Regions from separate parts of the Pectobacterium odoriferum genome, predicted to be linked through region 1. Evidence: predicted binding sites of a transcription regulator. Region 1 holds the regulator's gene; the other holds the start of a gene.

What was found. Region 1 encodes CRP, which controls carbon source genes, mostly activating them, when cyclic AMP is high. Its sites were predicted from a motif close to ATGTGANNNNNNTCACAT; they were not measured.
Positions count from the first base shown of each region.
Region 2: the regulator CRP is predicted to act here: its motif matches at 4,093-4,110, upstream of fadL (long-chain fatty acid transporter FadL).

Region 1 is NZ_CP034938.1:4,421,828-4,429,623, forward strand. Features, by position in the region: gene EO763_RS19990 (5-bromo-4-chloroindolyl phosphate hydrolysis family protein) at 1-281, shown strand, start outside; gene EO763_RS19995 (LysE family translocator) at 368-970, opposite strand; gene EO763_RS20000 (hydrolase) at 1,077-2,114, shown strand; gene EO763_RS20005 (YheU family protein) at 2,111-2,347, shown strand; gene EO763_RS20010 (phosphoribulokinase) at 2,473-3,342, shown strand; gene EO763_RS20015 (OsmC family protein) at 3,381-3,788, opposite strand; gene crp (cAMP-activated global transcriptional regulator CRP) at 4,162-4,794, shown strand; gene argD (bifunctional acetylornithine/succinyldiaminopimelate transaminase) at 4,953-6,179, opposite strand; gene EO763_RS20030 (aminodeoxychorismate synthase component II) at 6,299-6,874, opposite strand; gene pelA (pectate lyase PelA) at 7,555-7,796, shown strand, end outside.
Region 2 is NZ_CP034938.1:3,320,250-3,328,045, forward strand. Features, by position in the region: gene EO763_RS14910 (M20 family metallopeptidase) at 1-600, opposite strand, end outside; gene EO763_RS14915 (MetQ/NlpA family ABC transporter substrate-binding protein) at 696-1,550, opposite strand; gene EO763_RS14920 (methionine ABC transporter permease) at 1,605-2,267, opposite strand; gene EO763_RS14925 (methionine ABC transporter ATP-binding protein) at 2,257-3,282, opposite strand; gene EO763_RS14930 (YfcZ/YiiS family protein) at 3,547-3,843, opposite strand; gene fadL (long-chain fatty acid transporter FadL) at 4,358-5,659, shown strand; gene EO763_RS14940 (SDR family oxidoreductase) at 5,798-6,550, opposite strand; gene EO763_RS14945 (LysR family transcriptional regulator) at 6,693-7,595, shown strand; gene mqo (malate dehydrogenase (quinone)) at 7,667-7,796, opposite strand, start outside.

The sequences.
Region 1 (7,796 bases):
GTATGAAGGAAGATCCCAAGGATGTGGAGCCCGGCACGGCGTTTCTTAATCGCTACCTTCCTGCCGTAGAAAAAGTCGCGGGTGAGTTTGTCAGGCTTTCCACCCAATTAGAGAAACACGGCAAATCGGACGATTTTCTGCTGAAGAATATTACCGCGCTGAAAGCGCTGGGTTCCGCCTTTCAACAGCAACATGCACGGCTGCTGGAGAACGATACGTTGGATTTCGACACTGAACTTAATCTGGTTAATAACCTCTTAAAAACAGACGGTTATAAGTAAATACTACTGATGATATTCTGCTGATAGTGTGGTTCCTAAGTAGCGAGCGGAAAACCGCTCGCTACTTCATCTGAGCCAAATCAGCCTTAATGCCAAATCAACAGCACGCAAGCGGCGGTCAGCAGTCCCATTGACACATTAAAGATAATCCACGCTTTCTTACTGCGCAGCAGTCGTCCAATCATCGTGCCAAATCCGAGCCAAATGACGCCGGACACCAGATTGACCAGCACAATCCCGATGCTTATCGCGATCACGGACTGGTTATAGCCTTCCCCCGCCAGACTAAAGCTGGCAACCGCGCCCAGCGCCATGAGCCACGCTTTCGGGTTCAGGAATTGCAGCAACCACCCTTGATAAAATCGGATCGGCTGGGACGGCGCAGCGGACGTTTCCAGCCGTTCATAAGCCGCCGTGGCAATTTTCCACGCCAGCCAGAGCAGATAGGCGCTACCGAGGACTTTCAGGATAAAATGCAGCGAAGGATAGATCAGAATCAACCCACCGACACCGAATGCCACCAGCAGTAAAATACTCTGCATGCCCAGCATGATGCCGACCATCAGCCACAGTGAACGCATAAAGCCAAAATTCGCGCCCGAGGTAGTCAACAGCATATTGTTCGGCCCCGGTGTGATGGCCGCCACCCACAAAAAACCCAACATCGAGAGAAATAAACTCAGTTCCATTATTTGTGGGCGCTCCTGACCCAAATATCGTACCAACTGGCAGCATTGAAGCTAACAGTGTGATATTGATCGTACAAGAGCCGACAACAAGATTTTCATATCCTTTATGCATGACCATTTCCGTCCGCTAAGCGGCGCTCGTAACCCACATCTGCAAACGCTATTGCCGCGCCTGATTCGCCGTCACGCGAAGTTCTTGCCAGTCTGGCAAGCGCTCGAATTACCGGACGGCGATTTCGTCGATCTGGCGTGGAGCGAAGCGCCTGAACAGGCGCGGCACAAACCGCGCGTGGTGCTGTTTCACGGGCTGGAAGGCAGCTTTCACAGCCCTTACGCTCACGGCCTGTTGCATGCCTGTAAGCAGCGCGGCTGGCTGGCTGTCATCATGCATTTTCGCGGATGCAGCGGTAAGCCCAATCGGATGAAGCGTATCTATCATTCCGGCGAAACCGGTGATGCCAGCTATTTTCTGCACTGGATGCAGGAGACACTGGGCAATGCGCCTACCGCCGCTATCGGCGTTTCTCTCGGCGGTAACATGCTGGCCTACCTGCTCGCTCAGCAAGGCGAAGCCTGCTCCCTGTCCGCGGCCGTCATTGTTTCCGCCCCCTTGATGCTCGAACCCTGTAGCCGCAGGATGGAACAAGGCTTCTCTCGCGTCTATCAGCACTACCTGCTGCGTCTGCTGAAGCAAAACGCCGGTCGCAAGCTGGCGGCTTATCCAGATACACTGCCGATTCAGTTGCCGCAGTTGAAGCGAATCCGCCAGTTGCGAGAGTTTGATGACGTCATTACCTCACGTATCCACGGCTTCCACGATGCGGCCGACTACTATCGACGCTGTAGCGCCCTGCCGCTGTTGCCTCAGATTCGTAAACCGCTGCTCATTATCCATGCAAAGGACGATCCCTTCATGACGTCTGAGGTGATTCCCGATCTGTCGCAGTTACCGTCTAATATTGAATATCAACTGACGGAACATGGTGGGCATGTCGGCTTCGTCGGAGGAACGTTGATGAAACCGGAAATGTGGCTGGAACAGCGCATTCCCAATTGGCTTAGCCCATTTTTGGACCATGCCACTAATTCTTTTTCTTCAGGAACCTCTTATTCAGGAACTTTTCATTCAGGAGGAATAGCGTGATTATTCCCTGGCAACAGCTCGATCCAGAAACACTGGATAGCATCATCGAATCTTTCGTCCTGCGGGAAGGCACCGATTACGGCGAACAGGAGCGATCGCTGGCGCAGAAAGTGGAAGATATCCGCAGCCAGCTCCAATCTGGCGAGGTGGTGTTGGTGTGGTCTGAGTTACATGAAACCCTCAATATCATGCCCCGCAACCAGCTCAATGCCGGAGGACATGCCCCTTATTGAGCATGGCAAAAGTCGTGAAAGAACGCGCCAAACATGCTAACAATGATAACTAATTACGTCTTTTTTGAGGATACGCGCAGGCCTCCAGTCTATGCGAACCTCGCGATCACGGAGTCACGCGCCTTATGTCACATCAGCATCCGATTATTGCGGTTACCGGCTCCAGCGGAGCGGGAACCACAACAACCAGTCTGGCCTTCCGTAAGATTTTCCAGCAGTTTGATCTGCGTGCAGCCCAGTTGGAAGGCGATAGCTTTCACCGCTATACCCGCCCGGAAATGGATATGGCGATTCGTAAAGCGCGTGATTCAGGACGCCACATCAGCTATTTCGGCCCAGAAGCGAATGATTTCAGCCTGCTGGAACAGTCGTTTATCGACTATGGCCTGCACGGGCGCGGCCAGACGCGTAAATATCTGCATACCTACGATGAAGCAATTCCCTATAATCAGGTTCCTGGGACATTCACGCCGTGGGAGCCGATGCCGGAACCCACCGATATCCTGTTCTATGAAGGGCTGCACGGTGGCATAGTCACCGAGCAAAACGACGTGGCACAGCATGTCGATTTGCTCGTCGGCGTAGTGCCAATCGTCAATCTGGAATGGATTCAAAAGCTGATTCGTGACGTTAATGAGCGCGGCCACTCGCGTGAAGCGGTGATGGATTCCGTCGTTCGCTCGATGGAAGACTACATCACCTATATCACGCCACAGTTTTCTCGCACACACATCAACTTCCAGCGCGTGCCTACCGTGGACACCTCCAACCCGTTCGCCGCCAAGTCGATTCCCTCACTGGACGAAAGCTTCGTCGTGATTCACTTTCAGGGATTGGATAATATTGATTATCCCTATCTGCTCGCCATGTTGCAGGGGTCGTTTATCTCCCATATCAACACGCTAGTCGTTCCCGGCGGGAAGATGGGCTTGGCGATGGAATTGATTATGGCGCCACTGGTGCAGCGGTTAATCGAAGGGAAAACGATCGAATAAGCGAAACCGGGCACGGTAGTGTCGTGCCCAGAGAGAGATTAAGCCAGCACCCTAACTTCGTGGCTATGCGTCACCTCAACGGCTTTGCCCAGCATCAGTGCCACAGAACAGTACTTTTCCGCCGACAGGGCGACAGCTCGCTCGACAGCTTTGTCAGTCAATCCTTTTCCCGTCACGATAAAATGCAGATTGATGTGGGTAAATAAACGCGGCGCGTCAGACCGACGCTCTGACGTTAATTTCACCTCACAATCCGCCACATCGTTGCGACCTTTTTGCAGAATCGACACCACGTCAATCGCGCTGCATCCTCCTACGGACATCAATACCATTTCCATCGGACTGGGCGCTTTATCGCCAGAATTGCCGTCCATCAATATCTGATGCCCTGATGCGGATTCGCCCAAAAACGTTAAGCCTTCAACCCATTTTACCCGAGCCTGCATGATGCCTCTCCACTAAAATTTTTTTGAAAATTTATATCGTTACTGTACAAAAATCAGCGTTAATCAGAGCTTTGTCATGCTGAAGCGAGACAACACAAGACACATCCTTAAAGCTGTGTTAAAACGAAAATAGAATAGACCTTTTCTGGACAAACCCAGAAACGAAGAAGATGATTACGTGGCCAGATATACCCAGCCACGTTTACGATGCGGCAAGGCAGCAACCGGAAAATCAAGGGTACAGTGGTTCCAGTATATTCCCTGACGTCATTCTGCCTAGACTGAATTTTATTTTTTAGCAGTTAAACACGCCGTACAGGGAACTCTGACCCCTGTAATTTGCGCAGTGAATTACAACAGAGGATGATAGCGAATGGTTCTCGGCAAACCGCAAACAGACCCAACTCTCGAATGGTTCCTTTCCCATTGTCATATTCACAAGTATCCATCGAAGAGCACACTGATTCACCAAGGTGAAAAAGCAGAAACACTTTACTACATCGTGAAAGGCTCTGTCGCAGTGCTAATCAAAGATGAAGAAGGCAAGGAAATGATCCTCTCCTACCTCAATCAGGGCGATTTTATCGGCGAGCTCGGCCTGTTTGAAGAAGGTCAGGAACGCAGTGCCTGGGTTCGGGCAAAAACCGCCTGTGAAGTGGCTGAAATTTCCTATAAAAAATTCCGCCAGCTCATCCAGGTTAACCCAGATATTCTCATGCGTCTGTCTGCGCAAATGGCAAGCAGACTTCAGGTTACCTCTGAGAAAGTCGGCAACCTCGCCTTCCTTGATGTAACCGGCCGTATTGCCCAAACCCTACTCAACCTGGCCAAACAACCTGATGCCATGACGCATCCAGATGGCATGCAAATTAAAATTACCCGTCAGGAAATTGGGCAAATCGTTGGCTGCTCGCGTGAAACCGTGGGCCGCATTCTGAAAATGTTAGAAGACCAGAACCTGATCTCTGCACACGGTAAAACGATTGTCGTTTACGGCACTCGCTAAACCCCTGTCGCGGTACCCTACCAATAAAAAAGCGTGAAGCCTCGGCCTCACGCTTTTTTTATGCCGTGCCATCCCTGCCGCCACCCTTACGGGCCGTCGCAAGCGACGTTGAAAAACGTTCTCTACGTTTTTTTATCACTGCGCTTTTGGGAGCGTAATCAGTTTGCTGTGTTAACGACCTGCGCGACGGCTTTGGCGAACTTCGCCATCCCCTGCGCAATATCGTCTTCATCAATGATCAAAGACGGTACAAAGCGGATCACGTTAGGCCCAGCCATCAGTACCATAAGCCCCTGGGCCGTTGCGGCAGCCAGGAACTCGCCCGCGCGACCGTGCCATTGCGGTTTCAGTTCTGCACCCAGCAGCAGCCCCATACCGCGAACCTGTTCGAATACACCGTACTGCTGATTGATTTTCTCAAGCTCACTGACAAAGCGATCGTGACGATCCGCCACGCCTGACAACACGTCCGGCGTGTTAATGATATCCAGCGCGGCTTCCGCCACCGCACAGGCCAACGGGTTGCCGCCATAGGTGGTGCCGTGTACCCCAACCGTCATGGCCGATGCGATCTCTTCCGTCGTCAGCATCGCACTAATCGGGAACCCGCCGCCCAATGCTTTAGCCGTTGTGAGAATATCCGGCGTAATACCGTAATGCATGTAGCTGAATAATTTACCGGTACGCCCCATCCCGCTCTGCACTTCATCAAATACCAGCAGCGCCTTGTGCTGATCGCACAGATCGCGCACGCCTTGTAAAAACTCAGGCGTCGCAGGCGTAATTCCACCCTCGCCCTGAATCGGCTCCAGCACGACCGCACAGGTGTGATCGTCCATCACTGCTTTCACCGCAGCCAGATCGTTGAAGGGAACATGGACAATGTCCGCAGGTTTAGGCCCGAAACCATCAGCATATTTAGGCTGTCCGCCAACCGAGACGGTGAACAGCGTCCGGCCATGGAACGCATTGTAGAAGGCGATGATCTTGGTTTTATACGGACTATGGCGTTTAACCGCATAGTGACGCGCCAGCTTAAAGGCGGCTTCGTTAGCCTCAGCGCCGGAGTTAACAAAGAACACGCGGTCGGCAAAAGTGGCATCAATCAATTTGCTGGCGAGGCGTAGCGCAGGCTCATTAGTGAAAATATTGCTGGTGTGCCACAGCTTTTCACCCTGCTGCTGCAACGCGTTCACCAATGCAGGATGGCAGTGGCCCAACGCCGTGACCGCAATACCGCCGGAGAAATCGATATACTCGCGGCCTTCCTGATCCCAGACGCGGCTCCCTTTACCTTTCACAGGTACAAACTTCGCGGGTGCATAAACCGGCAAAATCACTTTATCGTGAGTATCCCGTGTCACTGCTTTCTGCTCTGCTACCATTTGCTGCCTCACTCTGCTGTCCATCATGTCGAAATGAAAATATAGTCAATAAATATGCATAAAAAATCAATTCCAGGCAATATTAAATCAGCTACTGAAGAGAATAACTTTCTATATGGCTAAATTTTAAGGAAATTATCCAAAAGCTGATGCCCTTGCTGGCTAAGAATGCTCTCTGGGTGAAATTGCACCCCTTCCAACGGCAATGCGCGATGGCGAATCCCCATAATCTCATCACGCTTGCCTTCATGTTCGCTCCAAGCCGTGATCTCAAAGCAATCAGGCAGTGATGCGGCATCAATAATGAGTGAATGATAGCGGGTGACCGTCAAAGGGTGAGCCAGCCCCGCGAAAACCCCCGTATCGCTATGCGCAATCGTTGAGGTTTTCCCGTGCATGACCTGCCGTGCTCGCACCACACGCGCGCCGAACGCCTGCCCCATCGCCTGATGGCCAAGACACACGCCCAGAATAGGCAGTTTATCGGCAAAGTGACGGATAGCAGCTAGCGAAATGCCCGCCTCATCCGGCGTACAAGGGCCAGGTGAAATGACCAATCGCTCAGGCGCAAGTTGCTCAATCTCTCGTAGCGTCAGTTCATCATTACGCTTCACCACGACCTGTGCGCCAAGCTCACAAAAGTATTGGTAAAGGTTGTAGGTAAAGGAGTCGTAGTTATCGATAATTAGCAGCATAGTCATTGCACTGTTAGTCGGAAAAGCCGTACTAACATACATGAAATCCGCGTCAGGTACCCGCCCTCGTCACCATCAAAGACAAAGGGGTCGCTCTCTTCGTTTAAGAAATTAGCATGATAATAATTTTATCGATCACAAATCATTTATTTCATCAGGAAACATCTTTATTAATAGGCCTTATTTATTATCACAATTCAGAGTAAACGATTACATTGAAATTATTTTTAACAAAAAAAATAATAAACAAAAACCTCCTATGAATTAATTCAGTTTTTTTAAAAGGAAGAAAAACTAAGGAGGTTATCTCTAAAGTGATATTTTTTGATAGCGATCACAATCGCTCAGAAAGCGAATAAACCACGCATATAAAATGGATAAAAAATAAAGAATCCAGATTGAAACGACAAAGATTAAAAAACATAACACAATGAATTTAAATGATTTAAATGGAAATTGGTTTCTATTTAAAAGTAATGAACACAAATCCTCTCAACTGTCCTCTGTTATTTAATTAATATATTTAACGCCCCATCTTGTATTGTTTATTTTTTCTGTTAACACTTAGAACGGCTTTATAGACAAACCTTAATTTCATTTTTGTTGAAACAGCCTTTTTAAATTACACAGGGTGTGTAGTGATCAATACCCAAAAAATTCTATGTCAAGGAGAGTACATAATGAAATACCTACTGCCTTCTGCAGCCGCTGGGCTGTTGCTGCTCGCGGCCCAACCGACAATGGCGGCAAATACGGGGGGTTATGCCACCACTGACGGCGGCGACGTTTCTGGTGCTGTGAAAAAAACGGCGCGTTCTCTGCAAGAGATCGTCGATATCATTGAGGCTGCGAAAAAGGACTCAAGCGGTAAAGCGGTCAAAGGTGGGGCCTACCCGCTCGTTATTACCTACAACGGTAATGA
Region 2 (7,796 bases), 1.1 Mb from region 1:
CAGCGCGTTAATCCCCTCCTCCGGCGAAGCCGACGCGTGTGCCGCTCGACCGGTAAAATGGAAATCCAGCGGATCGACCGCCAGACTGGCGGAAGTCAGTTGTGTTTTACCTGAACCGTGGATCATGAACGCGGCATCAATGCCATCAAACACGCCAGCATCAGCAAAGCTTCCTTTGGCGCTGCCGTTGGCACCGCCCTCTTCTGCCGGAGTGCCAAATACCCATACCTCTCCGCCGGTTTGATCCACAACGTGGGACAGCGCAATGGCCGCCGCCACGCTGCTGGTACCGATCAGGTTATGGCCGCAGGCATGCCCCAACCCCGGCAGCGCATCATATTCGGCTAGATAGCCAATCCGTGGCCCGCTGTTTGCCTGTCCTTTGCGCGCGACGAAGCCCGTTTCATGCCCGGCGATATCCCGCATTACGGTAAAACCAGCGTCACGCAGTAGATCGGTAAGGGTTTCAGCGGCAAAATACTCCTGATTGCCCAGCTCCGGCCGGGCATGAATCTGGTGGCTGACCTCTAGATATCGCTGCGCGGCCTGTTCAACATGGGACCGAATGATGCCGCGATGATGGGGGGTTAATTCACTCATTTTGCGCCTCCTGACGTCATCGTTGCGCTAGCTGCCAGCTTAAGCTGGCATGGTTAAGCAACCTGGCTTCAGCAAATTGGATTTAAGCGAAAGGCTCACTGTTTTCTCAAATCGTCTTCCAGCTGTTTGAGCTTGTCCTGCAAATCTTTGGCTGGCAGATCCACCACAACCGCAACGCCTTTCGTATCCTCTTTCACCGCAGCGATCACATCAGGTTGGTGATACAACGCCACAATCCGCTGATAGACCGGGTTGTCTTTGTCCTTTTCACGGGCGGCAAACACGTTCACGTAAGGCAACGCAGACGGTGCGGTAGGATCGTCCTGAAACAGGATTTTATCGGCAGGTAAACCAGCATCGACCGCCACGCCCTGATTGACCACCGAGGCAGCCACATCCGCTAGCACGCGCGGCGTCTGCTGTGCGACTACCGGCAGAATTTTCAGTTTGCGCGGATTCTCAATAATATCGTCAGGCGTCGCGTGCAAGCCCGCGCCGTCCTTTAACTTCAATAAGCCAGAGGATTGCAGCACATTGAGTGCACGCCCCTGATTGGAAGGATCGTTTGGCAAGGCAATCTGCGCCCCCTGCGGGATATCCGCCAGAGCACGATACTTCTCCGAATACAGCGCCATAGGCACAATTTGTGTCGCACCGATCGGCACAATCGTCAGTTGGTTGTTCACGTTGAACTGGCTTAGAAAAGCCAGATGTTGAAACGCATTAAGATCGACATCGCCGCTGGCCAACGCTTTATTCGGCAATGCGTAGTCCGAAAAGCTGATGAGTTTGATGTTGATGTTCTCCGCTTTCGCTTTTTGCGCCAGTACCTTCCAATACGCGTCTTCGCTTCCGGCCACGCCGATTGTCACGTCCACCGGTTTTTGTGCTGCACCCGCCTGCAAGGAGAGCGTCAAAAGCGCCCCCAATACCATCTTTTGCCATTTCATTGTTCGCTCCTTAAATGAATACCGTTTTGAATATCGCGCACCTGACACGCCGTGCTAGCGCCGCATGATGCGACGAGAGAAATAGTTGCCCGCATGCTGTGCCAGTTGAACCAACACAATCAGAATGACCACCGTGACCACCATGACGGAGGTGTTAAACCGGTTGTAGCCGTAGGTCATCGCCAGATTTCCCAACCCGCCGCCGCCAACCATTCCGGCAACAGCGGAGAAATCGACCAGCGCCACGGTAATAAATGTCAGCCCCATAATCAGCGGGCCCAGAGCTTCCCGAATCAGCACGCCGGTAATGATTTGCAAAGGCGTGGCTCCCAATGCGCGGGCGGCTTCAATCATGCCGGGATCGACCGACATCAGGTTGTTCTCCACCACCCTCGCAATCGCACAGGCGGCAACCAGAATCATGGGGAAAATGGCGGCGGCAATACCGATGGTGGTGCCCACAACCATGCGCGTCATCGGACTGACCGCGACCAGAAAGATGATGAAGGGAACGGGGCGCACGATGTTGATCAGCAGATTCAGCAACACAAACAGCACGCGATTCTCAAACAAGCCACCTGCGCGGCTCAGAAACAGCAGCAGGCCCAGGCCAATACCCAGCACGCTGGCGAACAATAGCGTCACCAGCACCATTGCCAGCGTTTCGCCTGTGGCAACCAGCAGCGTCTGCCAGAATGTCGTCCAATCAACCTTCATCGCTCACCTCCCTGACTTCTACCGTTTGCGCTAGCGTTTCCAGCGCGGCAGCAATGCTGTCCGGCGGGCCAATAAATTCCACAATAAGGCTACCGAACAGTGCACCCTGCAACTCGCTGATGTTGCCGTAAATAATGTTGTAATCGATAAGCGAGTGCAGGCGTGCCGTCTGTGACAGCAACGGCACGCTGGTTGAGCCATCATGAAAAATGAGCTGGTATAACGCGCCAGAATGACGTGATTGCAGCGTTTGTAATAACCGAGGAGGAAGACGATCGTTAAAAATAGAACGCACAAAGTTGCGCGTGGTTTTATGCTCGGGGCGAGTGAAGATATCGACCACGCGCCCCTGTTCGATGACGCGACCTTGTTCCATGACCGCAACCCGATGGCAAATGCGACGGATCACATTCATCTCATGCGTAATCAACAAGATAGTGATGTTATATTGCCGATTGATACTCTCCAGCAGTTGAAGAATATCCTCCGTGGTTTCGGGATCCAGCGCCGAGGTGGCCTCGTCACAAATCAGGATATCCGGTGAGCTGACCAGCGCTCTGGCAATGCCAACGCGCTGCTTTTGTCCTCCGGAAAGTTGTTCGGGATAGTGATCCTTCTTATCTTCCAGACCAACAAAGCGCAGCACTTCATCAACACGTTGCTGTATCTGCTGGCGATCCATTCGAGCCAAACGCAGCGGCCAGGCAACATTTCCCGCCACCGTTCGCGACTGAAATAAATTGAACGTTTGAAAGACCATGCCGATGCGCCGCCGGAGTTGGCGCAGCGCTTCTGCGGAAAGCGCGGTAATATCCTGCTGGTTAACCGTCACTTTTCCTTCCGTTGGCTGCTCCAGCAAATTAACCAGACGCAACAGCGTGCTTTTCCCCGCCCCGCTGAACCCGATGATGCCGAATATCTCCCCTTTATCGATATCCAGCGTGACATCTTTCACCGCATAAAGCGTTTTACCCTGTGTCGTAAACGATTTACTAACGTGCTCAAAACTGATCAAAACAGGACTCAACTTGATGTAAAAAATAATACTTAAATTAAATAGAATCACAGAGTTATCTACCAGAAACAAAAAATGCTATCCAATTGCGATTGTTAGCTAAAGACGTGGCAGAAGGGGAAAGAAAGGATGAATTTCAGCGCAACACGTTATCGTGTTGGACAACATCAATTCAGCATGAAAGGAGAAGGAGATAAACAGCAGGGAGAAGCAAAAAAGAGTCTGGCAGACTAGGCGATGAGGCCATACCTGCCAGAGGAATACTTAACGTAGGCCGAGCTGGAAAATCATCGTTTCGGCCTGGCAACTGAATGTGAAATCAATATCCAGTTTCACGCCGCCGTCTACATCTTCCAGCGTGCTGGTGATTTCGCAAGGGTCAGACTCTACCGCACGCGCTTTTTCCGTCAGCGCGGCCAGTGCCGCTTCCGCCTCAGAACGACCGCCGAAAACGTTGCTGTAAGACGCCGTGCAATCCGTGTTATCCATGATTGTGCCGACATCGACACAGCAGCAGGCTGCGGTTTCTTCAGCACTGCATTTGTTGATTACGTTCGTCATGCTACTTTCCTCTTAAGACTTAAGACGCGGGAGATATATACCCGTCATACTTCAAGCTGCATGTACGTTGGCTACGTTCACTCACCCGAATCACTTACTTATGTAAGCTCATCGGGACTCCCTCTCTTGCCGCCTTCCTGCAACTCGAATTATTTAGCGTATATGATCAAGTTCAAATATTTTTATCTTCCTTATATTTTACTCCCTCATCCCGAAGCAGTGCCAGCACTTCATGCTGACCAGTAATTTTAGTGATATCAATCACATTACGGTGTTATGCGACAGTAAAATCGAGTCATATCGCTTCACACAAATTAACCAAAACGTTAAGCAGATCTAAATTTCGCATCATTTTGGAAATATTTCGAATACACAAACGCAACATTATCGTATTCCCAACTTATACTTTGGCAACTGGTCTGATTTGTCAGGCTGAGTGCGCCCCCTACAATGCGCGTCCCTTGTTACCCCGTGTAACAACGTTAAATAACAAGCATATAAAGAGGTTTTGGTCATGAACCAGAAAAACCTGTTCAAACAATCCACAATTGCTGTTGCGGTGGCCCTGTTTTCAGCAAATGTGTCCGCAGCTGGTTTCCAGCTAAATGAATACTCATCATCGGGTCTGGGACGTGCGTTTTCTGGTGAAGGTGCCGTAGCCGATAATGCGACCTCAGGTAGCCGTAACCCAGCGACCATGACCATGTTTGACCGCCCGTCATTCTCCGGTGGTGTCACCTATATCAACCCAGATATCGATGTTCAGGGGAAAAACTCCCTGACTGGGCAAGATACCAGCGCCAAAAATATCGCGCCACACGCCTGGGTACCGAACCTGCATTTCATCATGCCGCTGAATGAACAATGGGCGATTGGTGCTTCCGCCACCACTAACTATGGTCTGGCGACTAAATTTAATGACAACTATGCAGCAGGTTCTATCGGCGGAGAAACCGACCTGTTGACGTCAAACCTGAACCTGAGCGCCGCGTATCGCCTGAACCAACATTTCAGTTTTGGTTTAGGGGTTAACGCCGTTTATGCCGATGCCAAATTTATTCGGCGCGCTGGTGAACTGGCTAATATTCCTGCCGGTGCGGGTGGCGCTCAAGGTGCCGTTGCTGGTCCGTCTTCAGAGATGGCTCGTCTGGAAGGCAAAGAATGGGGCTACGGTTGGAATGCCGGCATCCTGTACGAAATCGATGAAAACAACCGCGTCGGCCTGACCTATCGTTCCAAAGTCGATATCGATTTCAATGGCGATTACAGTAACCAACGGTCCGCTGGACCTGGTGCCCTCAATGGCGCAACAATACCAGGTCAATTAACACTTAATCTGCCAGAAATGTGGGAAGCGTCTGCCTACCACCGTGTAGCGCCGAAATGGGCGGTTCACTACAGCCTGACCTACACCAGTTGGAGCCATTTCCAGGAGCTGAAAGCGACAGGTAACAGTGGTAACACGCTGTTCCAGAAAGAGGAAGGCTTCCGTGATGCCTACCGTATCGCACTCGGCACCACCTACTATCATGACGATAACTGGACGTTCCGTAGCGGTATCGCGTTTGATGACAGCCCAATACCAGCCGACAGACGTTCTATCTCTATCCCCGATCAGGACCGTTTCTGGTTGAGCGCAGGCACGACCTATGCTTTCAATAAAGACGCGTCTGTTGATGTTGGCGTGTCTTATATGCATGGTAAGCAAGTTGATATCAGCGAACCTATCTCTGATAGAGCAGGTTCTCCAAGTTACAACTTCAGCTCCAAAGGTAAAGCCTGGCTGTACGGTGTGAACTTTAACTACGCGTTCTAATCACATCAGCCATAACGTGACAAAGCAGGTAAGGCAACTTACCTGCTTTTTTATTGCTCACCACAAGGCATTTATCTCTTTCTTACTGGCGTAGTGATTAGCTAATGATGAACACCGCACGCAAATCGTCATGCTGGATCAATCGTTCAATAGACGACCGCCGTCCACAACAATCTCACTGCCGATGGTCCATCGGGACTCATCTGAAGCCAGGTACAACACCGCCTTAGCCACCTCCTCCGACGTGCCGAAACGGCCTGAAGGAATGCTTTTGACGATCTCCTCATTGACTTGTTTGCGATAGCTATCGGGAATGCCAAGTTTGTCATACAGCGGAGTATCGATTGGCCCAGGGCTAACCGCGTTAATGCGAATACCGCGTGCCATCAGTTCGCTCGACAGCGTCTTTGACAGGCTAAGGAAAGCCGCTTTGGTCGCAGAATAAACCGAGGAACGAGCCGATCCTACGTGCGCATTAATCGACGTATTGAGCACGACCGAAGCAGGGTTAGCGAACACGGGCAGCAGCGACTGGATCAGGAAGTACGGCCCCTTGACGTTGATGTCGAAGGAGCGATCAAACATATCCTCCGTCCATTCCTCAATCGGTTGCCAAACGGAAACGCCAGCGTTGAGAAAGACAGCATCAACCTTTCCGTAATGGGCTTCCACAGCTTGCGCCAGTTCCTTTTGTGCACTCACGCTGGCCGAATCGGCGCGCAGCACCAGCACCTCGCTGCCAAGCTCGTTTTTTGCCGCGGCAATAGAATCGGGATTGACCCCGGTAACGATGACACGGGCCCCTTCCGCAAGAAACTGCTTTGCGGTTTCCAGCCCAATGCCGGTGGTGCCGCCAGTGATAAGGGTACGTTTATTGTGTAAGCGAGACATAAGGAACTCCTGATAATCATAGCGGGATGCAGCAATGTGCTGCCTGAGACAGCGCTAATCATACGTATATGCAGAAACAATGATAAGATTCTGCTTTTGCATATATTTCATTCCGAATTCGCATGAATCGAGGAGTCTTCACGTGGATCGCTTTCTACTCATGACTTGTTTTAAACGGACTGTCGAGACGGGGAGTTTCTCTGCAGCAGCCCGCGACCTAGGTATGGGGCAACCCAACGTCAGTCGATATGTTGCCGCCTTAGAAGAGCATCTGGGCGCAAGATTACTTCAGCGGACAACACGCCAACTTGTGCTGACGCCTGAAGGTGAGCGGTACTACGCAGATGTAAGCCGAATTCTCGATGCGATTGCAGAATCCGAATCGTCCTTGAGCAATGAGGCTGAACCCACAGGACTCCTGCGAGTGGCCTGCCCAACGGCAATGGCGCATGCCTTCCTTATGCCACACATACCCGCTTTTCTGGCCCGCTACCCCGGCTTATCGCTGGACTTGCAGCTTAGCGATCGTTTCGTGGATCTGGTTGAAGAAGGAACAGAGTTGGCGATCCGAATAGGTCATCCTAACGACAGTGCACTACGCGCACGCCGGATTGGTCTTTTTACACGCGTGTACGTAGCCTCTGTAGACTATCTGAGCCGCCGCGGCACACCGCAAACGCCGGAAGATCTGTGCGATCATGACTGTATTCTGTACTCGCTGTTAAACACGGGTAATACATGGCATTTTCGAGATACCGAAATCAACGTTTCGGGGCGATTCCGAGTCAACTCACCCCAGGCGGTACAGGAAGCCGTCATCGCCGGCCTTGGTATCGCCAGCGGACCAAAGTGGTTATACGAGGGTGGATTAAAAAGCGGCAAGCTGTGTCAGGTGCTGTGCGACTACGAAGCGCCGCCGGTGCCAATCCAGTTTCTCTATGTCGCCAATCGCCTGCTACCGAAGCGAGCCATTGTATTCATGGACTTCATTGCAGAAGCGTTTTCTAGGATCCCTGGGCTCAATACTGGCTATCACTACCGCTAATTCGCATTGGGCTGGAAAGCACAAAAAAGGCCGCTTTCGCGGCCTTACATCGTGACTTCCAGCGAACCCGATTACTCAGGCTTAACCTCAATATAATCCAGACCCAGCGTGCTGCTGGTGTAGCTGCGGATTTTATTGGTCATTTCAATGTTACCGTCCAGCTTCTGACCATAAGACGGAACAATCTCTTTCAGCTTGCTC